2 regions of the Azospira sp. I09 genome follow, and region 1 is predicted to be linked to the other one. Evidence: riboswitches for the same ligand, from Rfam matches in the RefSeq annotation. Region 1 holds a riboswitch; the other holds the start of a gene.

Region 1 (15,335 bases):
CTGCGGTAGAGTAGCGGTTCGCCATACGTCACGGTATGGAAATTACCCACAACGCTTGCAGAGGGACATACATGGAACTGAAGACTATCGGTATCGTTGGCGCCGGCACCATGGGCAACGGCATCGCCCAGGCTTTCGCCGTCTCCGGCTTTGACGTCATCCTGACCGACATTTCCGAGGCCGCCGTGCAGAAGGGCGTGGCCACCATTTCCGGCAGCCTGGACCGCCTGATCAAGAAGGAAAAGATGACGGCCGGGCAGAAGGCCGCCGCCCTGGCCAAGATCCAGACCGCCACCGACGTGGCCGCCCTGAAGGGTGTGGACCTGATCATCGAGGCCGCCACCGAGAACTTCGAGCTGAAGACCAAGATCTTCAAGCAGCTGGACGAGCTGGCCAAGCCCGAGGCCATCATCGCCTCCAACACCTCCTCCATCTCCATCACCAAGCTGGCCGCCACCACCAAGCGTCCCGCCCAGGTCATCGGCATGCACTTCTTCAACCCGGTGCCGATGATGGCCCTGGTGGAAGTGATCCGCGGCCTGCAGACCTCCGATGCCACCTACGCCGCCGTGGAAACCCTGTCCAAGGCCGTCGGCAAGACTCCGGTGGAAGTGAAGAACAGCCCGGGCTTCGTGGTGAACCGCCTGCTCTGCCCCATGATCAACGAAGCCATCTTCGCCCTGGGCGAAGGCCTGGCCGATGCGGCCGCCATCGACGACGCCATGAAGCTGGGCTGCAACCACCCCATCGGCCCCCTGGCCCTGTGCGACATGATCGGTCTGGATGTGGAGCTGGCCGTGATGCAGGTGCTGTTCGAAGGCACTAAGGATCCCAAGTACCGCCCCGCCCCCCTGTTGGTGGAAATGGTGGAAGCCGGTTACCTGGGGCGCAAGACCGGCAAGGGCTTCTACACCTACTGAGCCGCGGTCGCCATGGCCTGAGCGCAGCCGGGCTGCGGTCGTAAAAAAGGCGGCGGGGAGTCTGACTCCCCGCCGCCTTTTCTTTTGCCTGCCGCTTTTACTTGCCGACGCTGCCGGCCTGGAACACGGCAATGGCCTTGCCGTCGCCGTCCCGCAGCAGCAGGTGGCGGTCGCTGATCTGCCAGCTTTGCGCCCAGCCCAGGGCGTTGAGGAAGGCCTGCTCCTCGTCCATGTGGTGCATGCAGGCCATCAGGGAACCGCCCATCTGGGAAAAGCCGATGCGCTGGCCCTTCAGTTCATAGCTGCCGAGAATCCTGTTGCAGCCGCCGGCGCCGCTGACCCGGCCGTCGGCCTGGAGCAGCAGGTGGGGCGCCAGGTTGCCCCGGTGGCGGCTGAGGGGCTTGCCGTCCAGCTGTACCAGGCGCCAGGTGGTGCCGACCAGGGGTAGGGGCGCCGACGCTGCCGCCGGGCTGACGGTGCCGCCGGCACCTGCCTTGACCGTCGCCGGGGAGGCGGCCGGCCGGGCTGCTGCCACGGCGTCGCTGCCGGGGCAGCCGGCCTGGGGCCAGACGCCGTAGAAACGGTCCACCACCACCTTGACCTGGCCGTCGCGACGGCTTGCCAGGTGGCCGGCGAAGCGCACCAGCTGGGCTTCTCCCACCTCCCGGCCGAGCTTGCCGGCCGCCGACTCCAGGACCCCGTAGGCCGCTTCGGCGGCGACGGGGAACTGGGGCGAGCCCGGAGCGCAGAGGCGGATGCTGCCCTCCTTGCCCTGGCGGCTGTAGAGGCCGGTGAGGGTGCCCGAGACCCGGGCCGGCAGGGCCTGGGGCAGACGCACCAGTTCGTAGTTGTGACGGCTGGCGATGGAGCGGCTCTCGCCGTCAAGCAGACGCAGACGTTCCGGGTTTTGCATGGAAAGGCGGGTGCTGTCGCTACCGGGGGCTTCCAGGGTCAGGACGTCGCCCTTGGCATCCAGGCTCCAGCGGCCGTTGCGGCGCACCGCGGCGGTGACGCCCTTGCCCCGGTAGGCCTGGCTCAGCTGGAAGCTGTGGTCCGCCTCCAGGTCCAGCTGCCAATCCACGCCGACACAATTGGCGCAGGGCATTTCCCCGATGTAGGTGGCGGGCAGGGCCGGCGGCGCCGCCTGGGCGGCGAGGCCCCAACCCAGGCCCAGCCCCAGGAGGACGAGGCGGAGAGGCTGAAAGGGGTGGCAGGAGGTCGGGACGGCAGGTTTTGACGGATGACCCATGGCTTTCCTTGTGCGGATGGCAGGACGGTTGTAAGGGTTCAGATGGCCGGATCGGTGCCTTCCGGCGCCTGGGGCAGGATCAGGTTGAGCAGCACCGCCAGCACGCCGCACAGGCTGATGCCCTGCAGGCTGAAACTGCCGATGGTGACGCTCAGGCCGCCGATGCCGGTGACCAGGGTGACGGAGACGATGCACAGGTTGCGCGGATTCATCAGGTCGGTGCGGGCATCCATCAGGGTCTTCAGGCCGATGCCGGCGATGGAGCCGAACAGCAGCACCATGATGCCGCCCATGACCGGCATGGGAATGGTCTGCAGCAGGGCGCCGAACTTGCCGACGAAGGCCATGAGGATGGCGAAGCCGGCGGCCCAGGTCATGATCACCGGGTTGTAGTTGCGGGTCAGCATGACGGCGCCCGTGACCTCGCCGTAGGTGGTCACCGGAGGGCCGCCGAAGAGGCCCACCACATTGACCGCCAGGCCGTCCCCCAGCAGGGTGCGATGCAGGCCGGGGGATTGGGTGTAGTCCTTGCCCACCACCGAGCCCACCGCCAGGATGCCGCCCACGTGCTCGACGATGGGGGCGATGGCCACGGGAATCATGAAGAGGATGGCGGCCAGGTTGAACTCGGGGCTGCCGAACTGGGGCACGGCCAGCCAGGCGGCCTCATGCACCTTGGTGAAATCGACGATGCCGAAGAAGAAGGCGGCCACATAGCCCACGGCCACGCCCACCAGGATGGGCACCAGCTTGAGCAGGCCCCTGGCGCGGATGGCGGTGAGCATGGTGGCCACCAGGGCGATGGCGGCTACCGCCAGGGCCGTGTCGTAGGGCACCACCTGCTGCTCGCCGGCCTTGCCGGTAGCCATGTTCACCGCCACTTGGGCCAGGCCCAGGCCGATCACCATGACCACGGGACCGATCACCACCGGCGGCAGCAGGCGGTGGATGAGGCCGACGCCGCGCCACTTCACCAGGGCCGCGGCGACGTAGTAGAAGAAGGAGGCGGAGGCCAGGGCACCCAGGGTGGCGGGCATGCCCCAGGTCTGCACCGAATAGATCACCGGGGCGATGAAGGCGAAGGAGGAGCCCAGGTAGATGGGCACCTGGCGCCTGGTGCAGATCTGGAAGATGAGGGTGCCGACGCCGGCGCCGAGCAGGGCCAGGCTGGGGTTGAGGCCGGTGAGCAGGGGCACCAGCACCGTGGCGCCGAAGGCGACGAAGAGGATCTGGGCGCCGGAAAGGGCGGTGCGCCAGGTCGGATCGGGTTTCTGGGTCATGGTCGCCGCCTTACTTGGTGCCGAAAATCTTGTCGCCCGCATCCCCCAGGCCCGGGATGATGTAGCCGTGCTCGTTGAGGTGGCTGTCGATGGCCGCCACATAGACGTCCACATCGGGGTGGGCGGCCTGCAGCTTGGCGATGCCTTCCGGCGCCGCCACCAGGCAGATGGCGCGGACGTGGCCGCAGCCCTTGCGCTTCAACATGTCGATGGTGGCGATGAGGGAGCCGCCGGTGGCCAGCATGGGGTCGATGATGAGGGCCAGGCGTTCGTCCAGGGAGCCGACGAAGCGCTCGAAATAAGGTTCCGGCATGAGGGTTTCCTCATTGCGGGCGATGCCCACCACGCTCACCTTGGCGCTGGGAATGAGGTCCAGGACCCCGTCCAGCATGCCCAGGCCGGCCCGCAGGATGGGCACCACGGTGACCTTCTTGCCCTTCAGGCGCTGCACTTCCACCGGTCCGGCCCAGCCGTCGATGGTGACGCTTTCCACTTCGAAGTCGCGACAGGTTTCGTAGGTGAGGAGGCGGGCCAGTTCGGCGGTGAGTTCGCGGAATTTCTTGGTGCTCATGTCGGCGGCGCGCATGAGACCGATTTTGTGCTGGACCAGGGGATGCTGGACTTCGATGACGGCCATGGTGATCTCGTAAAAACGGGGGCAAACCGCGCAAGGATAATCCATTGGCGTGTCCCTGGCGCGTGGCGCCGCGGAGATTCCGGACATTTCCTGCGCCGGGCGGCTGCGCCTTGGGTAGAATACGCCCTCTTTTTTCCGGTAAATCAGCGACATGGCAAGACTGGCGCTGGCCCCCATGCAGGGCCTGGCAGACGACGTGATGCGGGAGGTGCTGACGGCCATCGGCGGTTACGACTGGTGCGTCACCGAGTTCATCCGCGTCACCGACGCGCTCCTGCCCGCCCGCGCCTTCCGCCGCATGGCGCCGGAACTGGACAACGCCGGCCGCACCGGCGCCGGCACGCCGGTGGCGATCCAGCTGCTCGGTTCCGATCCCGTCTGCCTGGCCGAGAACGCCGCCCGGGCGGCAGAGTTCGGCCCCCTGGCGGTAGACCTCAACTTCGGCTGCCCGGCGCCCATGGTTAATCGCCACGGCGGCGGCGCCATCCTGCTCAACGATCCGGAACTGCTGCATACCATCGTCGCCACGGTGCGCCGGGCCATGCCGCCGCAAGTGCCGCTGACGGCGAAGATGCGCCTGGGGGTGAAGGACACGGCCCGCACCCTGGACTGCGCCCGGGCCCTGGCCACGGGCGGCGCCGCCGAACTGGTGGTGCATGCCCGGACCAAGGAGGAGGGCTACACGCCGCCGGCCCATTGGCACTGGATCGCCCGCATCGCCGAAGCGGTGGCGGTGCCGGTGGTGGCCAATGGCGAGGTGTGGAACGTGGCCGACTGGGAGGGAATCCGGGAGGTTTCGGGCTGTGCCGACGTCATGCTCGGTCGCGGCGCGGTGGCCGATCCGCTGCTGGCGCGGCGCATCAAGGGGGAGGCGATTGCCGGGGCCGAGGCCTGGGCGGTGGTGGAGCCGGCCCTGGCCGACTTCTGGCGGCGGGTCACCGCCAAACTGGAACCCCGGCATTGCCCGGGGCGCATCAAACTGTGGCTGGGATTGCTGCGGCGGACCTGGCCCGAAGCCGAAGCCCTGTATCAGCGCATCCGCCCCGCCCGGGACTGCGCCGCGGTGGAGGCCGGCCTGGCTGCCGCCGGAATCCTGCCCGCGCCGGTGGCCTGAGGCCGAGGTCCGGCGCCAGCCATGGGCGCTCAGCCCGTGGAGCGCACCTTGGTGACGCGGCGGGGAGCCGCTTCGTCCTGCTCGACCTGGACCTCGGCCACCTTGTTGCATACCAGGTGGCCGGTGAGGGTGGCGCCCTCGCTGATGGTCAGCTCGCCGTAGCGCACGTGGCCGCCCTTGACCTTGGCGGTGGGGCCGAGGAAGAGGGTTTCCCGGGCCTCGATATTGCCGCTGACGGTGCCATAGACCACCACGTGGTCGGCCAGCAGGTGGCCTTTGACGAAGGCCTGCTGGTTCACCACGATGACCGGGGTTTCGCCTTCCTTGCCGCGCAGGTCGCCGCGCACGTTGCCGTCCACCCACAGGCCGCCGCAGAAATCGACTTCGCCGTGGACCGTGGTACCGGTGGGGATGACGCCCTTCATGGCGACGTCGGGCAGACCGTTGGCGCCGAAGCGCAGGGGTTTGGAATTTTTCATGATGTACGTCCCATCCTTGTCTGTTGGCTCAAGCGAACCCCGCTGGGTTCGAGAAGATCTACCGTAACGTTGCGCGGCGTGAAGCCGTCCGGTAGGGGGATGACACCTGCAGTTCTGAGGAAACGGCTGACTTCCACTTTCAACTTCGGGTCCGGGGCATCGCCGGCGGCGGGATAGCGCCAGGTGGCCGGTTTGCCCTCTTGTTCTCCGGCCACTGCGAATTGCAGGGTGCCGTTGAATTTGCGGCCGCTATTGGCCAGGGTCAGGCGGTAACGCAGCTGGCCCGGCAGTGTCGGGTCCTGGGCCACGCTAAAGGCCTTCAGTTCCAGTCCGTCCTGCTCGGCCGGGGCGGCATCCGGAGTTGCCGGGGGCAGGGGTGCGGGAGCTGCCGCCACGGCGGGCTCCGGCGGTACCGGCACGGCCATGGCCACCGGAACCGGCTCCACTGCCGGAGGCAGGGGGAAATGCTGGCCGGCGCGGAAGGCGAGGGCCAGGGCCAGCAGTACGCCGCCAGCCATGGCCAGCTTCTGCAGCACGCGGTGCCACAGGGGTTTGGGGACTTCGATCCGGACGGTGGGGGTCGGCAGCATCGGTCGCGAACGGTCGTAAAAGTTCTATCAGTCAGTTAACCGCGGCCCGGATGGCTTGGCGGTTCAGCAGGGTGCGGCTTCCTGGCTGGGCACGAATTTCGGCTTGGCTGAGAAGACTTTGGGGGGCGGATTGTTTCCCAATTGACCCCATGCTTCAAGCTGTTTCTCAAGATATCGGCAGCATAGCCATGAAATTAAATGTTTTTTTCAAAAAAAACTACCTAGGGTGATTCCTAGGGGGAGAGGACGACCGCTGCCGGCGGTGTTTTTTGCCCCAATACTCCTGCTTTCAAGCGGCCCGGGCTTGGGTATGATGGGCGCCCGCAAGCCCTTGCGGCGCGTTCCCCGGGCCCGGTTGCGGCCCTTCTGATCCGAGTCATGTCATGGTCTGTCAGTCCTGCGGCGCCTGCTGCGCCGCCTACCGCGTCGATTTCCATCCGGCCGAGCTGGAGGGTGGGAATTTCGCCTGGGAGGGCGGCATTCCCCTGGCCCTGACGGTGCCCGTGACGTCCCATCTGGTGCGCATGGCCGGTACCGATGCCAGCCCGCCCCGCTGCGTTGCCCTCAGCGGTGAAGTAGGGGTGTCCGTCTCCTGCAGCCGTTATGCCCAACGGCCCTCGCCCTGCCGCGAATTCAATCCCCTGGCGGAACTGGGTATCACCGACGAGGCCTGCGCCCGGGCCCGGCAGAAGCACGGTTTGCCGCCCCTGGCGGAGCCGGCCTGAGGCCCTTCCAGCGTTGCTGGCGGGCCGCTCCCGATTGACCCCCCGCCGGCCCCGGTGCTAATGTTGGCGCCATTGATAAAGGCAAACCCGTACGAAAGGCGGGGGCGCAAAGTCACCGGTCTACCGGGCGTCGGCAACGGCGCTCCATGACAGCGGGACTGCCATAAGCAACGTGCCATCCCAGGCCGGTTGCGAGGAGACTTCGGCGCAAGCCACGTGGTTTTCCCTCTAACCATTGAGTTTGGGAGGTTGGTCATGTTTGCTGAAGTTCCGGAGCTTTCCCCGGGGGCGTCCGCTCCCCTTGCCATGGCGGCCAGCATCGAGCTGGAGACTGTCAACGGCATCCTCAGTACCGTCACCATTCCGCCGTGCCCCAGCGTGGTCCTTTCCTTGATGGAAGAGGCGCGCCAGGACGACGTGGATTTCCAGCGCATCAACCGTCTCATCAGCGGCGACGTCAGCCTGGCGGCGTCCATGATGAAGACCGCCAATTCCCCCTTCTTCGCCCTGCGCTCCAAGGTGCAGTCGGTGCAGCAGGCGGTGGCCGTGCTGGGCCTGAAGAACATCCTCAAGGTGGTCACCGGCCTGGAGCTGCAGCGCAGCCTGGGCAAGGGCGGCGGGGTCAGCATGGAGCGCTTCTGGGAACGCTCCAACCTGCACGCCGCCATCTGCGGCTGCCTGGCCCGGCGCCTGCCCGGCACCTCGGTGGAGGATGCCTACACCTTCGGCCTCTTCCACGACTGCGGCATTCCCATCCTCATGCAGCGTTTCCCCGACTACAAGGAAACCCTCATGGCCGCCAACCATTCCAGCCTGCCGGTACCCGAGGTGGAGTTCGAGCGCCATGCCACCAGCCATGTCATGGTGGGCGCCATGCTGGCCCACAATTGGCAGCTGCCGGAGAAGATCGTTCGTGCCATCCGCGGCCACCACGACCTGACCCTGCTGGAGGACGAGCGGGAGCCGGCCGAGGTGCGCACCCTGATCGCCCTGTCCCTGCTGGCCGAGCACCTGGCCGCCCGCTACCTGGGCGTGGCGGAGGAGTCCGAGTGGCAGCTGTGGGGCGAGCAGGCTTTTGCCTACCTGGGTTTCGATGACGGCGAACTGGAGGAACTGTACCCGGAACTGCTGGAGGAACTGGGCGACGTCATCGCCGCCCGGGGCTAGGTTCTCAGTCCAGGGTGCGGCGGAAGGTGCGCAGGCCGATACCCAGCACCACGGCGATGAAGGCCAGGATCGGCCAGACGCTGCTCCACACCATGTCGATGCCGTTGCCCTTGAGCAGGATGCCCCGCACCAGCACCAGGAAATGGGTGAGGGGCAGGACATTGCCCACCACCTGGGCCCACTCCGGCATGCCGCGGAAGGGGAACATGAAGCCCGAGAGCAGCATGGAGGGCAGGAAGAAAAAGAAGGTCATCTGCATGGCCTGCAGCTGGTTGCGGGCGATGGAGCTGAAGGTGATGCCCAGGGTCAGGTTGGCGCAGATGAAGAGCAGTACCACGGCGTAGAGCAGCAGCAGGTTGCCGTGCATGGGCACGTCGAAAATGAAGCGGGCGGCGAGCAGGATCAGGGTCACCTGGATCAGGCCGATGAGGATGTAGGGCACGATCTTGCCGGTCATCACCTCCACCGGGGTGGCCGGCGTCGCCAGCAGGTTCTCGAAGGTGCCCCGCTCCCGTTCCCGGGTCATGGCCAGGCCGGTCATCAGCACCATGGTCATGGTCAGGATCACCCCCAGGAGGCCCGGCACCACGTTGTAGGAGGTGAGCCCTTCCGGGTTGTAGCGGCGGTGCACCCGCAGGTCCAGGGGCGGCGTCGCGGTCTTTTCCAGCCCCGGCAGGTCGGGGGCGAAAACCTCCAGTCCCAGTCTGTTGAGCACCGAAATGGCGCCGCCGGCGGCCATGGGATCGGTGGCGTCCGCCTCCACCAGCAGGGTCGGCGCCTTGCCCCGTACCAGGTCCCGGTGGAAGCCGGGTGGGAAGGTGACGACGAACTGCACCTGGCTGCGGTCCAGCAGGGCGTTGGCCTCTTTTTCGTCCACGCTGCCGACGATCTTGAAGTAGTCGCTGTTCTGCATCGCTGCCACATAGGAACGGGCGAAAGGGCCCGGGTCGGCCATGACGATGGCGGTGGGCAGGTGCTTGGGGTCGGAGTTGATGGCGAAGCCGAACAGCAGCAGCTGGATGATGGGAATGCCGACGATCATGCCGAAGGTGAGCCGGTCCCGCTTCAGCTGGATGAACTCCTTGAGCAGGATGCCGAACCAGCGGGAAAAGGAGAAGGTGAAGGAGAAGGCTTGGGAGAAATTCTGCAGACGCTGTTTCATGGCATCACCCCTGGAACGGATCCGGACTGCCCTGCATGAGGTGGATGAAGGCATCCTCCAGAGAGGCAGGAACGACGGCCATCTCCAGGGGCTTGCCCTGGAGGAAGGCTTCCAGACTGGCTTGCAGCCTGGCCTCGTCGCGGCCGCTGACGTGGAGCACGTTGCCGAAGCTGGCCACCAGATCCACCCCGGGCAGGCCGCGCAGTGCCTCCCCCAGGCCGTGCAGGCTGGCGCCGCTGATTTCCCGGGTGTGCAGGCCCTGGGCCGCCACCACCTGCTCCGCCGTGCCCGAGGCCAGCAGGGTGCCGTAGGCGATGTAGGCGAGACGGTGGCAGCGCTCGGCCTCGTCCATGTAATGGGTGGATACGAGCACCGTGATGCCGGCGGCGGAGAGGCGGTGGATTTCCTCCCAGAAGTCGCGCCGGGCCTTGGGGTCCACCCCGGCGGTGGGCTCGTCCAGGAGCAAGAGCCGGGGCCGGTGCAGCAGGCAGGAGGCCAGGGCCAGGCGCTGCTTCCAGCCGCCGGAAAGGGTGCCGGCCAGCTGGCTGCGGCGGCCGGCCAGGCCCAGTTCCTCCAGGGCCCGGTCCACCGCCTCCCGGCGCCGCTCCATGCCGAACATGCGGGCGACGAAATCCAGGTTCTCGCCGATGGTGAGGTCGTCCCACAGGGAGAACTTCTGGGTCATGTAGCCCACCTGGCGCTTGATGGCGGCGCTCTCCCGCAACACGTCCAGACCCAGGCAGGTGCCCTGGCCGCTGTCCGGCGTCAGCAGGCCGCACAGCATGCGGATGGAGGTGGTCTTGCCGCTGCCGTTGGGGCCGAGGAAGCCGAAGATTTCCCCCTGCCGCACCTGCAGCGCCAGGTCCTTCACCACGTGCTTGTCGCCGAAGTGCTTGTTGATGCCGGTGACGTCGATGACCAGCGGGGAGTCGTTCATCCCGGCTTCCATTTCAGCGCTCCAGCAGGCGCACATCCACCGGCAGGCCGGGACGCAGGCTGGCGGCCTGCTCCGGGGCCGGTGCCGCCTCGATGCGGAACACCAGTTTTTCCCGGCTGCCCCGGCTGTAGATCACCGGCGGCGTGTATTCGGCCTGGGGCGCGATGAAGTCGATGCTGGCGCGGATGGGCTGGGCGCAGCCGTCGCAGGCCGCTTCCACCGCCTGTCCTGGCTTGAGCCCGGCCAGGGCCGTTTCCGGCACGTAGAAGCGCAGCTTGCGGCGGTTGTCCGGCAGCAGGCTGGCCACGGCGGCGCCGGCGGGCACCCATTCGCCGGGACGGTAGTAGGTCTCCGTCACCTCGCCGGCGGCAGGCGCGCTGACGGCCTTCCGCTCCACCACCCAGCGCTTCTGGGCCGCCAGGGCGGCGGCGGCCTGCAGGTCGGCCTCGGCGCCTTTGACCTCGGCCTGGCGGCCCAGGGTGCTGCGGTAGGTGGCCAGCTGCTGGCGGGCCGCCTCCTCCTGGGCCAGGGCCTGGTCGAAGGCGCTCTGGGCTTCGTCCAGCTTGGCCTGGGCGACGAAGTTCTGCCGCGCCAGGGCCTGCTGCTGGTCGAGGCGGGTGCGGGCCAGGCGGCGGCCGGCTTCGGCCGCCCGCAGATTGGCTTCCAGCCCGGCGATCTCCGGCGCCCGGCGCGGCTCCTTGAGGTTTTCCGCCTTTTCCCGGGCGGCGGCGATACGGGCCTCGGCCTCGGCCAGGGCCTGGGCATCCGGGTCCGCCGCCACGGCGAAAAGGGCCTGGCCCTCGCTCACCCGGCTGCCCCGGGGCGTGTCCAGGGACTTCAGGTAGCCGGCCTGGGGCGCTGCCAGGTAGAGATATTCGCCTTCCACGTAACCCGGGTAGACGGGGGCGGCATCGCGGCCGCAGGCAGCCAGCAGGGGCAGGGCGGCGGCGAGCAGCAGGGGCAGGGTGGCGGTTTTCATGGTGCGGGACTCCCCGGGGCGGTGGGATGGGGCAGGAGGGCCAGAAGCTGGCGCAGGCCCACGGCCAGCTCCGCTTCGGATTGGGGGCTCTGGCGGCCCAGGTTCATCACCGCCAGGCCGACGATGGCGGCGTGGAAGACCAGTACCTGGGGCGCCTCCGGCGCGTAGCCCAGGTGGCTCAGCAATTGGGCGATGGATTGGCGCACATGGTCCACCAGGCGGCTCACCGCTTCCCGCAGGGACGGTTCCTGATCGGCGGCGGCCACCAGGCCCAGCAGCATGCGCACCCGAGGCAGGAAGCGCATGGCGGCGGCCAGGGCCTGGGCCGGGTCGGCCTCCGGGCTGCCCAGCTGGCGTGTCAGGGCGTCATTCACCGACTGTTCGGCGATGGCCAGCAGCAGTTCGTTGCGGGTGGGGAAGTAATAGGTGAGATGGCTCTGGCTGACCCCGGCCGCCTTGGCGATGCGGGGCTGGGTGAGGGCCGCCAGGCCCTGTTCGTGGAGCAGGGTGACGCCGGCGGCGAGGAGCCGTTGCTTGACGCTCATGGTCGGTGGATGCCGTGGGTGAATGCTGTTTGGTAACTCTACCAAGATTTGGTGGGCTTACCAAAAATATTTCGCCCGGGCCGGTGGTGGCTGCCGGTTGAGTCTGGGACAATGCGGCCCTTGGCTTTAGCGGCCGTTATTTTCTGAAGGATTTTTCATGGCCATCGTTTTTCCCGTGCGCGGCGAATACATCCAGCTCGATCAACTGCTCAAGGCGGCCAGCCTGGTGTCTTCCGGCGGCGAGGCCCACATCATGGTGGACGAGGGCCAGGTGAAGGTGGACGGCAAGGTGGAAACGCGCAAGCGGGCCAAGCTGCGCCCCGGGCAGAAGGTGCAGTTCGGCGGCGAGACCATCCAGCTGGTGGCCGAGGAGGCCTAAGCGCCCAGGAGGCAGTGGCCGGGCGGGACCGCTCCCGCGTTGGCTGAGTGCGGCGACACACAAGACAAAGGGCCGGCAACGCAAGTTGCCGGCCCTTTGCTTTGTCTTGCGGCCTGCCGGATTGGCAGTTGATCCGTCGCCCGGGCTAGAGGTCGGGGGCGCTGATGCCCAGGGCTTCTTCGGCCCAGGCCAGGGCCAGCTGGCTGGTGTTGCCGAGGCCCGCCGGATCGATGCCCAGTTCGCCGGCGATGTCCGCCGCCTGGGCGCTGCGGCCGTGCTCCACGGCCAGGGCCAGCTGCAGGAAGCGGGCGTAGGGCCCCTCGCTGCGCAACAGTACGTCCGTCACCTCGTCCGCCAGATTGATCAGCTGCAGCACCTTGGTCAGGGGCATGGCCAGCAGCACGTCGAAGAGGGAGAGCAGGCCCACCAGGAACAGCTCGTCGCAATCCTTCTTGGCCAGCACGCCGTCGGCCACGGTTTCAAGGAAGCGGGCCCGGGTCATGGCCACTTCCAGCAGGGCTTCGTCCCGGTCCCGGGGCGTGCCGACGCGGAACATGGCGACGGTGAGCCAGCGGTACAGGCGCTGCCGGCCCAGGACCATGATGGCCTGTTCCAGGCTGGCCACCGGCGCCGACAGGCCGGCTGCCGGGGAGTTGGCCAGGGCCAGCACCTTGAGGGCGATGCCCGGGTCCTTCTTGGCCACGGCCCCCAGGTCCGCCAGGTCGGCCTCGGCCCGGATCAGGTTGAGCATTTCCATGAGCACGACCCGGGAGTTGTCCAGCTTGCCTTCGGGTTCCTCGCAATCGGCCAGCACGGTGAACGGGCCGAGGCAGTAGTCGAAGCCCCAGGCCGCGCACATGCGGCGTTCCGGCCAGCCGGGCACGCCGTCGGCGGCCAGCTCCAGCTGGGGCGCAGCCGCCTTCAGGCCCCGGGCCAGGCGCTGGAAATCGGTGAGGTCGTAGTCGTCCAGGCGGAGCAGGGCCAGGTCCGCCAGGGCCAGCAGGGGCGCGTGTTCCGGCAGCAGGGTGAGGCCGCGCAGGGCGAGGCGGCAGCCATCCGCCTTGGCCTGCTGCAACAGGGGCAGCCAGGCTTCCACGTCCGAACCTTCCACATCCAGCAGCAAGGTGCTGCGGGCGGCCCGCAGGGGCAGGTGGCCGCCAGCGGCCAGGGCGGCGCGGGAGATCGGCACCAGGGCCAGGCGGCGGGCGGCGAAGGCGGGCAGGTCGATCTCTGCCAGGGCGGCGAGGAAAGCGCTTTCCGCCGGCGCGTCGGCCTGGGGTGACGTTTGTCCGGCGGCGCTGCCGGCGGTGGAAAAGCGGTAGCCGCAGAGACGGTTGCGGCTGTCGATGATTTCTTCACGCCGCAGCATGGCTTCGGCGGCGGCCCGTTGCCGTTGTTGGGCCGCCACGGCCGGATCGACGACGGGCGTCGTCACCAGGGCGGAAAGGGGCAGGGGCTGGAGCGGGGTGTCGTCCTGGCCGGTGAGACGGCCGATGAGTTTGCCAAAAACCATGGGTCGGGGATTTTATTGTGGGTTGTTGTAACCCGTTATTTTACGTCCCTCGCCGGGGTGGAAAGCTGTCAAAAGTTGGCAGTCGGGGCGCTAAATCTTATCCCCGATTCACCGGAGCAAGTCTGTGGATAGGCCGGGGATAAGCGCGCCAGCCCCCTGATTCATCGCTGTTTTTGCTCTTCGCCTAAAAAAACGGCAATCGGGGCAAAACTGGGGGATAGGCCGCAGATCGAGCATTGGCGCGGGGTTCCGCCGGTGGATAAAACGCCTTTATCCACCTTTTAGGGGAACAAGCCTGTGGAAAAGCAGTGGGCAAATCACCTAAGTGCGTCACCCGCCAGGGTTTTTGGCCTCCGCCTAAAAAACAGGCGGAGGCCTTGTTATCCTGCTTGCCGCCTAGCTCAGCAACTGGCGCAGTACGTAGGGCAGGATGCCGCCGTGGCGGAAGTATTCCACCTCGATGGGGGTGTCGATGCGGCACAGCAGGGGCACTTGCTCCACCCGTCCGTCGCTGCGGGTGATGCGCAGCATCAGGTCCTGCTGGGCTTGCAGGGGACCGTCGGCGCCGGGCAGGTCGAAGCGCTCGCTGCCGTCCAGGCCCAGGCTGGCGGCGCTGGTGCCGGCCTTGAATTGCAGGGGCAGCACCCCCATGCCCACCAGGTTGGCCCGGTGGATGCGCTCGAAGCTGCGGGCCACCACGGCCCGCACGCCGAGGAGCCGGGTGCCTTTGGCGGCCCAGTCCCGGGAGGAGCCGGTGCCGTATTCCTCGCCGGCGAAGACCAGGGTGGGGATGCCCCGCTGCTGGTAGGCGCTGGCGGCCTCGAACACCGTCACCTGCTGCCCGTCGAGCAGGGTGTAGCCGCCTTCCACCGGGCTGCCGTCTGCCTTGGGCGGCAGCATCAGGTTCTTCACCCGCACGTTGGCGAAGGTGCCGCGCACCATGACCTCGTGGTGGCCGCGGCGGGAGCCGTAGGAATTGAAGTCCAGGGACTTCACGCCCTGGGCGGTGAGCCACTGGCCCGCCGGGGTGGCCGCCTTGAAGGAACCGGCGGGAGAAATGTGGTCGGTGGTGACCGAGTCTCCCAGCACCAGCAGGGCCCGGGCACCGTTGATGGGCGCCAGGGGCGGCGGCTCGACAGTGAAACCGTCGAAGAAGGGCGGCCGGGCGATGTAGGTGGAGGGCGGCCAGTCGTAGATTTGTCCCTCCGGCGCCGGCACCGCGTTCCACAGGTCATGGTCGCGGGTGAAGTCGGCGTAGAGGCGGCGGTAGGTGGCCGGGTCCTGGGCGAAGGGCAGCACGGCGGCGATTTCTTCCGAGCTGGGCCAGATCTCCCGCAGGTACACCGGCTGGCCGTCGCGGCCCGTGCCCAGGGGCGTGGTGGTGAGATCCACATTGACCCGGCCGGCGATGGCGAAGGCCACCACCAGGGGCGGCGAGGCCAGGTAGTTGGCGCGGATGGCGGGATGGATGCGGGCCTCGAAATTGCGGTTGCCGGAGAGCACGGCGGCCACCACCAGGTCCCGCTCGGCGATGGCCTGGTTGAATTCGGGCGCCAGGTCCCCCGCATTGCCGATGCAGGTGGTGCAGCCGTAGCCTGCTAGGGCGAAGCCCAGTTGGGCCAGGGGCGCCAGCAGGCCGGCCTTTTCCAGATAGTCGGT
Region 2 (15,335 bases), on a different replicon from region 1:
TGGCCGGAGAGGAACAGCATGTTGCCAGAGGCAATTCCTTGGGAATAAGGGCCGAGTGCCGCCGGAGCGCCGTTGGTCGCCACAGCCGAGTTGCCAGGAGGCGTGGCGCACGCGGTAAGGGCGGTTGCAAGAAGTGAAAGAAGTAGGAGAAAACGAGTTTGTTTCATAGCACTTAAATTCCAATGGGATAGAAAAGGCGAATTGTCTTCCAGCGGCCCTCGTTGAGCAAGGACCCAGGACGGGTGGATATCGCTGGATGACGAATGACGTCGCAATTATCACACCGAGCCCAAGTCCTCCTCCAGTGTGTTCCCGCATCTTAGGTCCATTTCTCCGGCTACCACCCCTGTTTGCGCTGCATTTCCGCATTGCCACAGCCCCGCCGCCCCGGACAATGACGGTTTTTCAGCCCAAGCCCCGGTTGCTTGGCGGAGTGACGTCGAAGGAGTCCTATCAATGCCGATCCACATCGTTGCCGAACTGCCATTCCGGATCGGTGTCCCGACAGTTATCAAAGGGCCCGCCCCAGAGGGCCAGTTCGTGGTGGTGCTCGAGGACGACGGCGAGACCGGCTACTTCTACGCCATGGATAACTCGAAGGAGCAACCGTTCCAGGATGGGGTGATGATCTACTCCTTGCAATCCGCAGAGGACAAGCCATACGTCGCCCAAATTGGGTGGTCATCAGATAGCAAGAAGGCGATCCTTCTCATCAATGGATACCCGAATGCCGTATTCGATTTCGATCTGAAGCAAGGGTGCTGCCGCACGGGGTACCCGCCGATGCTTGGACCAGGCTGGTCGCCGCGGGGACACACTTGGGACGACTCAATGCTCCAACCCTTCGCCGCCCCCATTACCCAGCCCGAGAAAACGATTTGGACAGACCTGGTGCCCAACCTCGGGGAGATGTTCGGGATTGACACGTCATTTGAGGACCATCCCGACTTCCTCGTCGTTGATACCTCGCCGGTAACCTTCCTGGAGAACCCCGAACGGATCGAACCCCTGTTCGAGAAAATTCGTGAGCTATTGCCCGCCGGCGCCGTAATGCAATTCTTCAACGTCGAGCACCGTATTGCCTTGGTGCTTGCCCAATCCCAAGACGTGATCAGTCGCATCTCGACCGAGCGAGGCTATGTGGCGAACTGACATGTGGTCAAAGATCAAAGAGGCAACCACGGCTTTATTCGGCCACGGCCACGTCGAGTTTCTGGAAATGGGTAAAGCAATTGTAGGAGTGGCTAACGCCGACCAGGGGTTCAAGGACCCGCGCTTGATTCAACTTTTCGATGTGTTGCAGGAAGGCCTACCGCAGGGAGGCGTCCTCAGCATTCATCACCGGCAACCCCAAGTCATTTTCATCGCCGGCACCGATCGGCGGCTCGTCTCGCAGATTGAGTTGCAGCGTGGATTCCGGGAGGCGGCATGAGCCACGATACGTCCACCAGAAATCATCTCTTCGATATACAGCGCCTTGCGCTTGCGATGGCGCTCATCCTGTTGCCGGGCTGCATCCTTCACCTTGCAACTGATATGGATCTGGAAGGCGCAATTGAGCGCACCTCCTACTGGTTGATCCCAGGCTTCGCCTACATCTATTACAAGTCACGAAGCCTCACTGCCTTCCACAGGTTCTTGGTGTTCCTTCTACCATTCGGCCGCTGGCATTCCAGCGGAATCGTGGTCTTTTGCTGGTTCTGGCCTCTTTCCATCGCGCTGTTTCACCGCTTCAATCGGCGCTTGGACCGGTCGATGAATGGCGCCGAGTAGCATGGCCAAGTATTTCGTCGCATACGCCTACTTTTTGAAGAACGGCGGACATGGTTTCGGCAACATAGAGGCTGATCGTTCGTGGCCTATCGCTGGCCAAGCGGACATCAACGAACTGACCGAGCACATCACCGATTCCCTTTGTCGTGCGATGAATCAGCCATCACTGACGTTGACCATCCTTGGGTGGCAGCGATTCGAGGATGACATCGAGCGTAAGCGGCCTGAGCCCGGACAACCTTCAAACGTCATTTCGCTACATCCGTCATGAGCCAAAGAATTCTCCACAGCTGCCGCTGCATTACTGCCATCACAGCCCTCCTCTGCCTGTCATCTGGCGCATCCGCACGCACCATCTTCGATGGCAATGGGCAGGCGCAAGCCGAAGCCTTCTCTCGTATCTACGCTACGTTCTGCATGAAGCATCTGTCGGACTTGAAGAAGCTCACCGATCGGATGGCCTTCTCGCCGCAGCTCCCGAAAGAAAAGGCTGCACAGTTCCTTCAAGGAAAACCCGGGTCGGCCTGGCCCGTGCCGGAGCAAAGTGGGACATTCATTTTGGCCATCCGCAGCGATAAGCCGATGTGCATGGTCTACGGGATGAAAGCAGACAACGAAGCGGTCGAAAAAACGTTCTCCTCCATGGTCAAGGCCGCCCCTTCACCGATGGTGATCAAACAGATCCAGGATGAGCAAATGAACACCCGCCACGGCCCGGCCCATTCCATTTCATACGAATGGACCATGCCCAAGCAACCACGAAAGATGTTGTTTTCTCTGACCACAACAGCATCCGATACAGCACCCCTTCAAGCTCTCGCCTCCGCTGCGCTGATTACCAAATGATCATCCTCCGCATTCTCCTGGCCGCCGTTCTCGCCGTGCTGATCATGCCGACGGCGAACAATTTGTCACCGGACCAGGATGTCACTGTTTCGCCCCCATTCTCGGTCTCCGTCCTGGCAGACCTCGATCAACATATTGCTCAGGCTGCAGCCACGTTCGGAATCGCTGCTCCAACGGTGCGGTTCGTGACATCCAAGGCTGCCGGTGTCACGACGCAGAGCCCCGATTCCTCGAAGAAGGAACCCGAAATCAGACTTGGGCAACCGCTACAGCGAGCCTCATACCTCGATCGGCCCGATTTGCTTAAAGCTGTCGCCAGCCACGAATTCGGCCATGCCGTAATGCTCGCGCGGCACGATGATTTTCCTCTCTGGTCGATCCTGGTCATGTACGCCACTGGCTTGCTTCCCTTCCTGGCGGTCCTTCCGAAAGTAATCAGCTTGGTCGCCGGCGGCGGCATCATGGTCTTGGCGATGTCTGCCTTGATGCTGTTTCCCAAGTGGGCAATCGCTCATGATGCCTACCTGTTTTTCCTGGCGGGCCTTTCAACCCTATCGCTGCTGATCTGGGCGCTCGATTTCGCTAAGCTCCTCGACAATCCGTTTGGGCGTTGGTTGAAGCCCTTTCTCCCCTCCGCAAAAATGTTCGGTATCGCCGGGCTGGTGGCCCTTCCCCTCTTCCAGATGTCTTGCTACCTGGTTGGGCAAATGAACATCGAGCGCGAACTTCGCGCCGATGCTTTCGGGGCATGCCTCACGTCGCCGGCGACCATGCGCGAAGCCCTTCTTGCCCTGACGGACGTTGCGCCATCGGCGGCCAAGGAAGCCTTTGACACTTTCCATCCTTCGATGAAAGAGCGCACGGCGATCCTGGGCACCCTCGAGCAAGAACCGCTGAAAAGCCGAACCTGCGCCGCCCTTCTGTCAGGCAAAGAGCCGATCGTCATCGATGGCCGTGTGATTCAGTGACTCGGCGGTTGATCCTGCTGGTGGCGGGCTTCATAGCGGCCGCCAGCGCCATCGCCGCAGGACATCCTGTCCAGGGTGCGTATCCATTCCGGATCGAGACAAAGGCCGCCGGCCGAGAATATCGCCTGGTGGCTGTGAACAGCGGGCCGGCGACAATCACTCTTGCCGCTCAGATCAAGGGCGAAAATTTCGCTTCAGATCACAGCTGGCCATTGGTCGAGGTCATCCCCCCCAACGCCAGTCAGGAGCTGGGCCGTGTATTCGCGGCTACCCGTGGCCAAGGGTTCCGATTTACCACGCGCTACAGTCACGCCTTTGGTGACGCCCGCCGGCCACCAGACAGCGCACTCGCCTACCGGCTCCCATTTGCCGACGGCGTTCGCTCCCAAGTCGGGCAAGCGCCGGGCGGAGAGATCACAACCCATACCGGAAAGGAGAGCCTGTACGCGGTGGATTTCACCGTCCCAGAACAGACGCCGGTAGTTGCTGCCCGGGGAGGAACGGTTGTCGAAGTGAAGGACTGGTTCACCGAAGGAGGACCAAACCCGGATCTGCTCGACAAAGCCAATATCGTCACGGTTCAACACGGTGACGGATCCACGGCTCAGTATGTTCACCTCGCGACGAATGCCATTGTGGTCAGGCCGGGCCAGGTCGTTACCCAGGGCCAATTGCTTGGCTACTCTGGAAACACCGGGTATTCGTCGGGGCCACATCTCCATTTCGCTGTGACTCAGGCGGTTGTCTATCCAGACGGGACGGTCCATCAGGATTCACTACCCATTGCCTTCTACGCCTTCAACCCATCGGTTCGATTCGAGGCACGACAGAACATGGTCGTGGCAGCAGATTACTCAAGCCCCGGTAAGGTCGTGTATCCAGAAGGAAAGCGCGAAATCGTGGTCGCAATGGCGCAGCCAGCCCCCGGTCCCCTACCGGCCGAATCCACAAACACTCCCCGGGTAACATCCCAGGAAGTCGGCATATCGATTGAAGCGGAGCCGCAAGGGTCTTGGGCTGATGATATTGAGCGCGAGACCGGCTATCCGCTGTGGGCCTTGGTATGCGCCATCGCTGCCTTGTTTATCATCGTTCGCCTCGTGGCCGAGTTCTTGGACACTCTCAAGCCCCCAGGTGTGGCGATCAGGACAGAGAATTGGCGTGGTGCGGTGTACAACCCACGCGAATTCAGGCGCCCCAGAGACAGCGACTAGGAGACGGTCCCTGTCTGGGCCTTGGATCGGACCTTCGTTCGCCGTGGCTCGGCAGCGTCAACCACATTCGCGTGCGTCCGCTCGTTATCGCTTTTGCGCAACTCCTCACGAACCGCCTCCGGAAAGGCAGCCATCAGCGCATCGCGCGCCCACGCATACCCGAGGTGATTGAAAGCACGAAGCCGCTGCAGGGCGGTCAATGTCCGAGCTTTACCCTCCGGGGTGTTCCCGTTGGCCACGCTTTTTGCGTAACTGCGGATCTCGGATAGCACGCTCTTGTGAGCTCCGATCATCCTCGCCAGCCCACTATCCGACTTCAGCTCGAACTTCTCTTTCACACGATCCATCAGCGCGATATCGCGCTCCAACTCTGTTGAATCGAAGATGGTGAATAGGGGATCTTTCGTCGTAGTCATCGGGGTCTCGTGGTCTGAAGTGTAAATGTTCGCACCATGCGAATTATTATGGCGTAGAATTCGTTCGCACCGTGCGAACGTATTGTAGCTTTTCGTAGCATGGGCATTCGATTTACCTTGGCAAAAATCGACTATTCAGGCCGGCGACCTTGGGAGGTGCCGGCCAATTTTTTGATGGCCACAAGACGCCGATCACGACCTCCCAAGACCATGCCGCGCTGCCGCCAAGGAATCTGCTGCGGGAGATTAATTGACCTTGTTGGTCATGCCCGAGTCGCGGGCGGTGGAAACCAGGTCCTTGCCCAGAGCGACCGCAAAGTGCCGAATGCCGCCGCCGACCTCTAGGCCAATTTCACGCCCGGCGCGCTTCATTTCCGGGTCTTCGTATGCAAGCGCATTGATGCCGTGCTTCTCGACTTGCTCGGCCACCTTGATCGCGTAGCCGGGAATCTTGCGGAAAGAGGAATCCAACTGACTTACGCCGGCGGCGACGTCCTGCTCGATGCCGGCATTGCTGGTGATGACCATACCAGGGGGAGGACCATAACCACCAATCGGAGCAATCTGCTCGACGACTGCTGAGGCCTGCTCTTCTGGAGTGTAGGAAGACCCGTCATCGTGCTGCAGGCCGGTAAGGCCGTATTCAGCCAGGGCTGCGCCCAGGATCAGGGTGGTCAGAGTACCTTTCATGATTTTCTCCGTTCACGTCTTGTTTTGAGAAAACCATCAGGACGAGATACTGGTTGCGTCGATCCAGCAACTCCGCTATCTCGGCTTGGTGGCCGAGACCGGTGGCTTTGCGTCTCCACCTCGCAGTGGGTTTGCCAAAGATCATGCCGCGATCTAATTGCGAACATGAACCGATCACGCCCGCAATTTATTCGCACCATGCGAACGTGTCAACACTGATGGTCGGAATGTTACGAGTTTCGCGAGCCGTTCCATGGCTAACGGCGCTCCGGAACGATCATGTCATGCGCTGTATCCGTGGCGATTCCACTGATGCCGTTTCCAATTTTCCGGCCGACGGCTACACCTTGATCGCGAATTTCCGGCGGGACAGCCAGAAAGCCGCGAAGCCCGTTCTGTTGGATGTGGTTAGCCATTACCGCGGTGTATTTCTGTAGGTCTTCCATCCCCGATTCAAGATCCTTTACACCTTTCTCCATGTTAGGAGGAAGTCCCGGCTGAGCCGATGATCCACCGGAAGATGCAGCCAAATGAGGCTGTGGCGATGCGCTGTTGGCTGGAGATGGCGATGTCGATTCCGAATCGGTGATGAAGCGTTTCCGGGGGGCCTGCGATGGTGCCACCATCGGGCGGCTCGTGTAGCTTGAGGGTGGCGGTGCCGCGTCGTAATAGTTCGGCAGCGCACCTTCAGCCGCGGCAGCGGTACCGGAAATGAGCGCCATCGGCCATAGCAGTTGCTTCATCGAAAGTTCCCCTTCCTCAGTTCAAGCGTTGGAGCTGGATCGAGTCCTGCCCCTGGAAAATTCGGAAGTGACGGAGAACATCCATTCCGAGCAAGGCCATGTCCGAATTGGCCTGGTTCAAGGAAACCATGACCGGAACGTCGCTCAGGGTAAAGGCGCCGACCTGGAGGTAATTGCCCTCGCTCTGCATTGCGCTACCTATCCCGTTGGCGGTACCGATCTGGGCGCTTACCCCTGCTCGAATGCCAGCGTTCTTGGCGATTCTCGCCCCGATTGATGTCTTTGTAGCCCCCGTGTCCAGAAGAAACGTGACTGGGAACCCGTTGATAAAGGCCGGAATCCAGTAGTGGCCATCCGCCGATCGCGGGACCACATACCAGTTGCCTTTGTCCAGGTATGGCGCCGTTACCGCGTTCGGATGACTGGCAGCCCATTTCAGCTGCTCACCCTGATAACTCTTCCCGTCAATGACGACGTAGTTGATTTTTTGCTGTGCAAAGACTTGAGTGGACAAGCCCAAGGCGAAAACGAGGAGGAGAGAGTAACGAGACATAGAAAGTTCGCGGGATGAGCTAGCCGCTCCCCTCCGGAGATATGACCAGATTGCCATTGATGGCGGCAATTCGCCGGCGGAAACTAGGATGGCCACTGAAGAACTCAGAGAAGCGGGACAAATCCTTATCCCCTTCGATGAGGCGATATTCGTCGAAAGCGGCCAGAACATCCTCGGGGCTGGTCCTCTTTACTGCTGCTGTATCGGCAACGAATTCCCATTCCCGAAGCATGAACAGGTAGGCAAGAAGCAAGACAACGACGGCGCCAACAGGAACTCCAATTCCAAACTTGACCGCAGCCACCAGGCCGAGAATCGTTGCTTGTTTGATGGGATGCCGATTGTCAACGTGCCCGTATTCATGAGCAAGAACGCCGCGCAGTGCTCCGTGCGTGAGGGAGTCAACCATGCGCGTACTCACGAAGGCCCGGTGGGTATCTCCAGAATTGACAGTAATGGCGATGAATCTCTCCGAGTCCACAACGGACACGTACATCAACTGTTTCCCTGGGGGAGGTCCGGCTTGGCTACGCCGATCTGTGGCCCGTCGCTCTGCCTCATTCGCCGCAGCCAAAGCTGCACGTCCTTCACGCCGGCGCTTTCCTTTACGGCGCTCCTCGAGTATCCCGATATCGTAGAGGGCTGCACGAATCCTGGCCCTCCGCTCTGGCTCATCAACAAGCCCCTTGCCGCAAAAGACGAGGACCTTCCCCCCCTGGTAAGCGAGGAAGAAAACCATCAACCCGGCAACGCCCCCGGACAGCACGCCGCTGGCTTGGTGCGACAGTCCCCAACGCAAGAACACGTCGTCAACGAGAGCGAGAAAGGCACTGACCGCGAAAAGTACGAGCAGCAGGCGATGTAGTCGGAGTGGAATCATGGCGGCATTGTATGGGAGGCGCTTGTCATCCCGCACCACAAAAATCGCCCTTGCAGGTCCATTCCTACGTCTAACCCCTCAAAAACAGCGACATTTCCGTGATGACGCCTGTTTCGCTGGATGGGATCATCCACACATCAAATGAGAGGTGCGACATGGCTCATCTTCAACATCGACGCTTTCCTGGAAGCTTCCTTCTGGTCGCCGCCGTTTTGGCGATCCCATCCCTGCTCTACGGATTCGTGAGCGCGGCCGAGAAGGCCGACAAGTGCGCGGAAATCGCCAAGAGCGTTACGCCGCATACCGACCAGGCCAAGGCGAACCTGAAATGCGAGTAACGACCGTTGGCGCCATTATTTTGAGCGCCCTCCCCTTCATTACGTTCGCTGCCGAGGGCGACTATTGCGTCATCCCGAAACTGGAGCAGGGAAAGCCGACGATTGTCGACGTGCCCTACATCGATAAGCCGTTCTGCGGCATGGCGCTGATCGATCGTCACTACGTTCGCCTAAGCGAGTTCACCAAGGCACACGATGAAACTCCCGTTTCGTGCGCCACCGATGCTTCCTGCTCCAAGACGTCCCGATACTACCTGGACGAGAAGCGCGAAACAGAGCCCTACATCATCATCTTCCAAGGGCCCAAACAGCCGAAATCCGCATAAGCGGTTTTTTCAGAATCACCCACGTCGTTTCGGTACGCTCTTTGTAGTACCAGAAGGAGGTAACGAACATGACGACCACGAATCTTGCAACGGCGAAGGAAGTAGCGACCGCCGTTGCTTCGTTGGGCTTCCAAGCGTCCAGCGAAACCCTCGGGGCCATCTCCCGCAACTGCCGCGAGGACTTCCTGGAGCACCTGTCCCGCTGCATTACGGACCAAGACCAGGACGGCCGCAGCAAGAAATTCATCGGCAACCTGCTCCGCTGCCTAGCCCCGAACACCATCAATCGGATCAAGCCCATTTTCCCGGATGCGACGATCGACATGATCGTGCCTGTGGCAAAGGCAGTGCCGACCCGCTTCCTTTCGGCTATTGATGCCGCTCACGACCCGAAGCATGCTCGCCATGAGGATGCGAAAGCCTACCTCGCCTCGATCTTCGCGCCGCCAGATACGCATAGTGAGGAAGAGCCGCCTCAGTCTTCCTTGCAACAGCAGCACGATCAGCAAGAGGAACGCCCCGTTGACCAAGCCGCGCTCTCCCGACGCCTGGCGCCATCGGGCAGCAAGAAATATCACTCGGTCCACGTGTATGGGTCGAACGCTGCGCTCTGCTTCAACGCAACCGACTGGAACGGGGCCCCGGGAGTAATGGTCGATGCCGCGATGCAAACCGGCCCCAAAACCTACGATTGGAAGAACGCCGTGCACGTGTGGCTCGACATCAATGAAGTAGGCGCGGTCCTCGCTGTATTCCGTCGTTGGCGCAAAGGCGTCGAGTTCTCCGCCCATGGCGCGCAGAACGACAAGGGGTTCGCCATCGAATTCCAAGGGCAACACTTCTTCGCAAAGGTCACCGCGAAGAAGGCTGCGGCCGGCGCCGTTCGAGCCGTGAAGATCCTCCCGTCGGACGCGATGTCTGTGTCTATCCTCTTCCTTACCCAGCTCGCGGAGAGCTATCCAATGATTCCTCTAAACGAGCTGCTGGCAACGGTGCGGGCCACCCACCAAATCGAAGATGCAGCCGCCGCCTGACAATGAACGGAATGCGGTTGAACAGGCGAATGGGCAGCCTCTGCTCGATCGCCTGAAGCGCCTTGGCGTAACTGCCTGGCGCGAACCATTGCTCTGTCTTCCGAAGCTGTTTCAGGATTACTCGTCGATCAGCACATTGAAGCAAGCGCTGCCCCAAAATGATGTGGTGGCCGGGCCCAAGTTGTTCACCCTTTTGGTATCGGAAAAGGCTGTCGTCCTCTCTCAGCCTAAGAAGCGCCTCGTCATGACAGCCACGGATGGAATGCTCTCCGTGAAAATCGTCATCTTCGTGGTCCTGGGCGTCGATGTTCCTACTTGGAAGGCCTTCGAGGAAGGCGACAAGATTCACCTCCGGGGGGTGCTCCAGAACTGGAATGGAAAGCTACAGATCACCGGCCCAACCTTGATCGATCCGCAACTTGTCGGCAAGGTGATCCCCATCTATGAAAAACGTCGTAGTGTGGTAGCAGACGGTGCCATTTATGATGCCACCCGATACGCTCTCGAGCACCATCTGAAAGAGACGATTGACTACCTGGTCGAGAGCTATCACGGCCTGCCGGAAGCCGATATCCTTCGACGAGCTCGCCTCAAGGCCCCCTCCGTCGAGGTCATCCTGCGCGCGGCCCACCAGCCGACATCCGAGGATGAAGGAATGCGAGGAATCGCAGGAATGCGCCGCCTGGCAGCGCTTTCTGTCGTTGAGAATGCCCGTCGCCTCAAGCAGCGCGACCCAGTGCCGGAATCCGTGGTATCCATACCGGACACGCTGATTCAGCAGCTGACAGAAAAACTTCCCTATCCTCTAACCGGCGACCAACGCCGCTCCATTGGCGAGATTGTCGCCGACATGGCTTCGCCTCTGCCTATGCGCAGGGTTCTAAGCGGCGATGTTGGAAGCGGAAAAACGCTCCCCATCATGATTGCCGCTCTGGCGACGCAGCACCTGGGGCATAGGGCCGTCATCCTTACCCCCAATGGCCTCTTGGCTGATCAGTTCGTGAAGGAATGCAAGGCACTGTTCGGCGAAGACAGCCTGGTCATCTCGGTGACTTCTGGAACCAAGAAACTCGATCTCGCCAGCAATCCAATCCTGGTCGGGACAACAGCCCTTCTCAGCCGTCTCAAGGGGGAGTCTCCCCCTGCCCTGTTCTGCGTCGACGAGGAGCAGAAGATGTCTGTCAGTCAAAAAATCGAACTGACAGGGTTTGCCAGCAATTACCTCCAGGCGACAGCCACACCTATCCCCCGCACGACCGCCTTGATTACCCATGGCGCGATGGACGTCTCGGTTTTGAAGGAGATGCCCGTGGTGAAGAACATCACCACGCACATTGTCACAGCTGGGGAGCGTAAGCGCCTCTTCGACCATACGCGAAAGGTCCTCGCTTCTGGCGGACAGATCGCCATCGTCTACCCGATCGTCAATGACGATGAGCAAGAAAAGAAGAGTGTCGTCGCCGCGGCCGTCGAATGGGAAAAGCAGTTCCCCGGCCTTGTGGGGATGGTGCACGGGCAAATGAAAGAGGCTGAAAAGGTTGCTGCGGTCAACGGCCTCAAAAGCGGAAATCAAAAAATTGCCGTCGTGAGCAGCGTGATCGAGATCGGATTGACCCTGCCAAGTCTCCGTTCTCTCATCGTTGTCCATGCTGAACGCTATGGCACCAGCACTCTGCACCAGCTCCGGGGACGGGTGGCCAGACTAGGTGGCAACGGTTACTTCTTTCTGTTTCTACCGGAGACCGTGGCGCCTGAAACCATGCAGCGCCTTCAGCTGCTCGTCGACCATAGCGATGGCTTCACCTTGTCCGAAAAGGATGCCGAATTACGCGGATATGGCGATCTCTTTGAAGACGCTGAACGCCAAAGTGGAAATAGTCGAAGCACGATCTTCCGCTGCGTGGACCTTACTCCTTCGGAGATTCATGCTGCGACCATTCATGAAGCACTCCCCTCTTAACCTTCAAAGCACAAAACCAAATGTTCTTCCGTAACCTAACTTTGTACCGCCTACCAACTCCATGGAATATGGATCTCGCCAAGCTTGAAGAAATGCTGGCACGAAATCCCTTCACTCGCTGCTCCGGAAGCGAGCAGCAGCGAAGCGGATGGATATCTCCTCGAGACAAAGGCTCTCTGGTGTATGCCCAAAACCGGCAATGGCTAATTGCCCTTTGCACCGAGCAGCGATTGCTTCCATCGTCAGTCATCCAGGATGAAGTCCGAGAGCGGGCAGAAGCCCTCGAGGAGCAGCAAGGATATGCTCCCGGCCGAAAGCAGCTGCGTGAGCTAAAGGACCGAGTTGCTGAAGAACTACTCCCTCGCGCTTTTACTAGACGGCGCACGACATTCGTTTGGATTGATCCAGTCAACGGCTGGCTAGCGGTCGATGCGAGCGCACTGTCCAAGGCCGAAGAAGTTCTCGAACAACTTCGTATGGTGCTCGACGATTTTCCGCTGAGCCTAGTGCATACAAAATTGTCCCACTCATCAGCGATGGCAGATTGGTTGGCCGGCGGCGAGGCCCCGGTCAATTTCACAGTCGATCGTGATTGCGAACTGAAGGCTGTTGGTGAAGAGAAGGCCGCTGTCCGTTATGTTCGGCACCCGCTTGACGGTGATGGAATTGCTTCGGAGATCAAGGCCCACCTCGCCGCAGGAAAACTTCCAACTCGCCTGGCGCTGACTTGGAACGATCGCATCTCATTTGTCTTGACCGAGCGTTTGGAGATCAAGCGCCTTGGCTTCCTTGATTTGTTGATGGAAGAGGCAGAAAAAAATACGGAACACGCAGAGGAAAAGTTTGACGCGGATTTTGCGTTGATGACCGGCGAGTTGGCCCGGTTTATTCCGTCCTTACTGGACGCCCTCGGCGGAGAGGTTGTTGAAGATCGGGCCTGATCGCCGTTCTGTCGTCCCCTCTTCCAAATGACCGGCAGTAACCCCAGAACACAAGAACTCGATTGAAAGGAAAACTCATGTTTGGCCCGAAGAAACAAACCGCCGCAGCAAAGCCCAATGGCGTCGACAATCTGATCCATAAGCTCAAGGCGCTTCCGCCGGCGATTGACCTAATCGTCGCTGCAACTCTGGGCGGTTATTCCTTCGTGGCCATTTATGTCGACAATGCCAAATTCGTTGGCCTTGCATGCATCCTGATCGCGCTGATCTTTGCTGTCCTGGGCATCTCCGCCGTAACACGCGAAATGAAGGATTTCAAAGTGGTTGAGCAGAACTCGAACCCTGAAGCCCTTCGTATGATGAAGACCCAGCAATTCGAGAATTACTTGGTCGCCCTCTTCCGCCTGGATGGCTACCAGGTTCGTCCATCGATTGACGAGTTGCACCGGCAAGACGATGCCGACCTCATAGCGGTCAAGAAGAAGGAAACAATCCTGATCCAGTACAACCATTGGGACGAGGATATCGTCGGTACCAAGCCCATTCAGTCCCTTCACAAGGCCGCCGCCGCCGTGCGTGCTCAGGGAGCAACAGCGATTAGCTTTGGCCGATTCTCAGCTGAGGCGGCTGATTGGGCAAGGCGAAAAGGCGTCACCTTGATGACGATGCAGGACGTGATCGGCATGGCGTGTCGTCTCACTGGTCTGACCCCAGAGGAAGCCGCTGCAGAGCCGGACGAGGAAGTGGTGGTAGAAAAAGCCCATGAGGTAGCAGAGGTAGTTCGTGGCCATCATCGCTTTCTGTTTGTCGACTTTGCCGGCCTCGAGCATGGGCTTGCGCGGCTCAGCGAACTGCTTCTACAACACCCAGCCTACCAGGTGATCGCTTCAACCCTCCCCCCCTTGAAAAGCATGGAAGACATCCGGCTCTCACTGGGGGAATGTGGCGATCGTCTGGCCGGCGACTTGGAGGCGGCTCAAGACGGGCGGTACTTTGCCATCCAAAAGCATCTACAGGCCTCGAGGGAAGGAAAGCATGCAATCTGGCTGGCCGTAGATTCTGAGCCGCGTCAGTTTCCTGAAGGTTGCGCAGAGCTGATTGCTGTTAATCGCGCATTCGGCTTCGATGTCTCTGCATCCCAGCGCCTAATTGAAGCAATGGTGATCATTGATCGGCGAAGCATCGCCGGCGCCGGCTAATGTCGAGCTGAACTGCCGTTACCTGCGGACTCAGACTTGAATCGCATAATGGTCGCGATCCGATGCTCGATCCACTCCGACTTGTTTTCAACGGAGTCGGGCACGTCCTTCGCGACCTCGCGCACAAAGCGGCTGACCTCCGCCTTACTCCCCTTGGCCTCAGCCAGTTGAGCAATGACGTCCTTGTGGATGGTCACAGAGGTTTTCTGTCCGCCGATCGAAACGGTGAAATGCTCGTTCTGCTTGCGCGATTTCTTGGGCTTCACCTGGGCAGCGGCAAGAGCTTGAGCTACGGCATCTTTGATGATGTCGGTCAGGTCGGGAGGATCCAGAGCTTCCTGCGGCCGACCAAGAAGCTTGGCAGCCTTTTGCCGATAGGTTGAGGCGAAGGCGCCAATCGCCTCGTCATCGGCTCCGCTCTCGACGAGACCACGCACCGCTCCTCCTACGAGGGCGTTGAGCTGCCGGTCCTTGATCTCATCGTCGTCCATCACGCGAGTATAACTTGCATGGCCATATGCGCCTACTGGCCCGGGGCGACGCGCATCGCTGTTTTGATGCGCTACTACGGATTGTCGTTACCTAACTCAGCCTTTTTCGATGCGCTAACGACTAACGCGCATCGAGCGCATTGATTTTTTTATGCGGGATGTACATGGAGTTTTTGGCCGATTTGCCTAAACATTAAGCAACGCGCCCTGGTTTTCATGGCTTTTTTTGCCAAAAGAAACAAAACAACTTGCCCATGGCTATCCGCGATCGGGCGCCCTGCTCCGCTGTTTCTTCTTTTCCAATAAACGATTCCCAATGTTCCGGTCTGAATTTATCGTGCGGTAACAATAGGTTAGGCGGCCAAAGTTAAAGAAATGTGGACAGTGGACGGACCAACTGGACCGCGTCTACGGAGACCTTGCTTACAGTCGCTGGAGGGAACGAATACGGTCTATGTACAGATTGAGGAACTTGGGGGGCAAACCCCTGGTTTGCCGAGCACATTCATGTACAACCCGATGACTGGCCCATCGGAAAAAAAGTCTGTGGCATCATCGCGCAATCAAATCCCATAGACTTCTTGAGCGAATGTGGCGGAACGTAGAATACACATCATAGATGATCCTGATTTCGACATGCGCCAGCATCAGCCGGAGCAGCGAAATCTCTTCCCCACGGAAGATCTCATCGTGCCTGAGTCCTTGCAGAAGATGCGCAAGGCCGTCGCCGCTATTCACGCAATTCCCAGGAATCCGGAAGACTCTCAGAACCTGACCAACCGGCGAGTTTTCGACGGACTGATCATCGTAGCCCAAATTCACTGCCGGCAGCGAGGCAAGGAATTCATACAGCGGATCCGGGATGAGCGCGTGTCCCCATTGTTCGAGGTGCGCACCTCAGAACTGGGCAAGCTTTCCGGCATACCAGGCAAGAACTACGACCGCATCATCGAAGAGATCAGT

What was found. A riboswitch is a leader RNA that binds a small molecule or an ion and turns the genes downstream of it on or off. The one in region 1 is predicted to bind cyclic di-GMP.
Region 2: it holds a riboswitch for cyclic di-GMP, as region 1 does, so the genes downstream of both, AZSP09_RS19480 (hypothetical protein) here and AZSP09_RS04310 (HDOD domain-containing protein) in region 1, are expected to answer to the same signal.

The regions. Positions count from the first base shown of each region.
Region 1 is NZ_AP021844.1:920,341-935,675, reverse strand. Features, by position in the region: gene AZSP09_RS04350 (3-hydroxybutyryl-CoA dehydrogenase) at 72-920, shown strand; gene AZSP09_RS04345 (META domain-containing protein) at 1,018-2,169, opposite strand; gene AZSP09_RS04340 (uracil-xanthine permease family protein) at 2,208-3,449, opposite strand; gene upp (uracil phosphoribosyltransferase) at 3,460-4,086, opposite strand; gene AZSP09_RS04330 (tRNA dihydrouridine synthase) at 4,238-5,200, shown strand; gene AZSP09_RS04325 (bactofilin family protein) at 5,230-5,679, opposite strand; gene AZSP09_RS04320 (DUF6776 family protein) at 5,676-6,269, opposite strand; gene AZSP09_RS04315 (YkgJ family cysteine cluster protein) at 6,653-6,994, shown strand; cyclic di-GMP riboswitch class I at 7,065-7,160, shown strand; gene AZSP09_RS04310 (HDOD domain-containing protein) at 7,250-8,161, shown strand; gene AZSP09_RS04305 (ABC transporter permease) at 8,166-9,323, opposite strand; gene AZSP09_RS04300 (ABC transporter ATP-binding protein) at 9,328-10,260, opposite strand; gene AZSP09_RS04295 (HlyD family secretion protein) at 10,274-11,239, opposite strand; gene AZSP09_RS04290 (TetR/AcrR family transcriptional regulator) at 11,236-11,784, opposite strand; gene AZSP09_RS04285 (RNA-binding S4 domain-containing protein) at 11,942-12,163, shown strand; gene AZSP09_RS04280 (EAL and HDOD domain-containing protein) at 12,309-13,676, opposite strand; gene acnA (aconitate hydratase AcnA) at 14,073-15,335, opposite strand, start outside.
Region 2 is NZ_AP021845.1:312,223-327,557, reverse strand. Features, by position in the region: gene AZSP09_RS19525 (RidA family protein) at 1-167, opposite strand, end outside; gene AZSP09_RS20805 (DUF2251 domain-containing protein) at 457-1,152, shown strand; gene AZSP09_RS19515 (hypothetical protein) at 1,154-1,432, shown strand; gene AZSP09_RS19510 (hypothetical protein) at 1,429-1,773, shown strand; gene AZSP09_RS19505 (hypothetical protein) at 1,775-2,044, shown strand; gene AZSP09_RS19500 (NMCC_0638 family (lipo)protein) at 2,041-2,619, shown strand; gene AZSP09_RS19495 (hypothetical protein) at 2,616-3,587, shown strand; gene AZSP09_RS20710 (M23 family metallopeptidase) at 3,596-4,801, shown strand; gene AZSP09_RS19485 (hypothetical protein) at 4,798-5,217, opposite strand; gene AZSP09_RS19480 (hypothetical protein) at 5,464-5,907, opposite strand; cyclic di-GMP riboswitch class I at 5,970-6,053, opposite strand; gene AZSP09_RS19475 (hypothetical protein) at 6,165-6,650, opposite strand; gene AZSP09_RS19470 (retropepsin-like aspartic protease family protein) at 6,667-7,203, opposite strand; gene AZSP09_RS20800 (M48 family metalloprotease) at 7,223-7,612, opposite strand; gene AZSP09_RS20795 (hypothetical protein) at 7,727-8,068, shown strand; gene AZSP09_RS19460 (hypothetical protein) at 8,239-8,421, shown strand; gene AZSP09_RS19455 (hypothetical protein) at 8,412-8,747, shown strand; gene AZSP09_RS19450 (hypothetical protein) at 8,816-9,781, shown strand; gene AZSP09_RS19445 (DEAD/DEAH box helicase) at 9,765-11,741, shown strand; gene AZSP09_RS19440 (recombination-associated protein RdgC) at 11,762-12,682, shown strand; gene AZSP09_RS19435 (restriction endonuclease) at 12,760-13,881, shown strand; gene AZSP09_RS19430 (hypothetical protein) at 13,878-14,375, opposite strand; gene AZSP09_RS19425 (replication initiation protein) at 15,009-15,335, shown strand, end outside.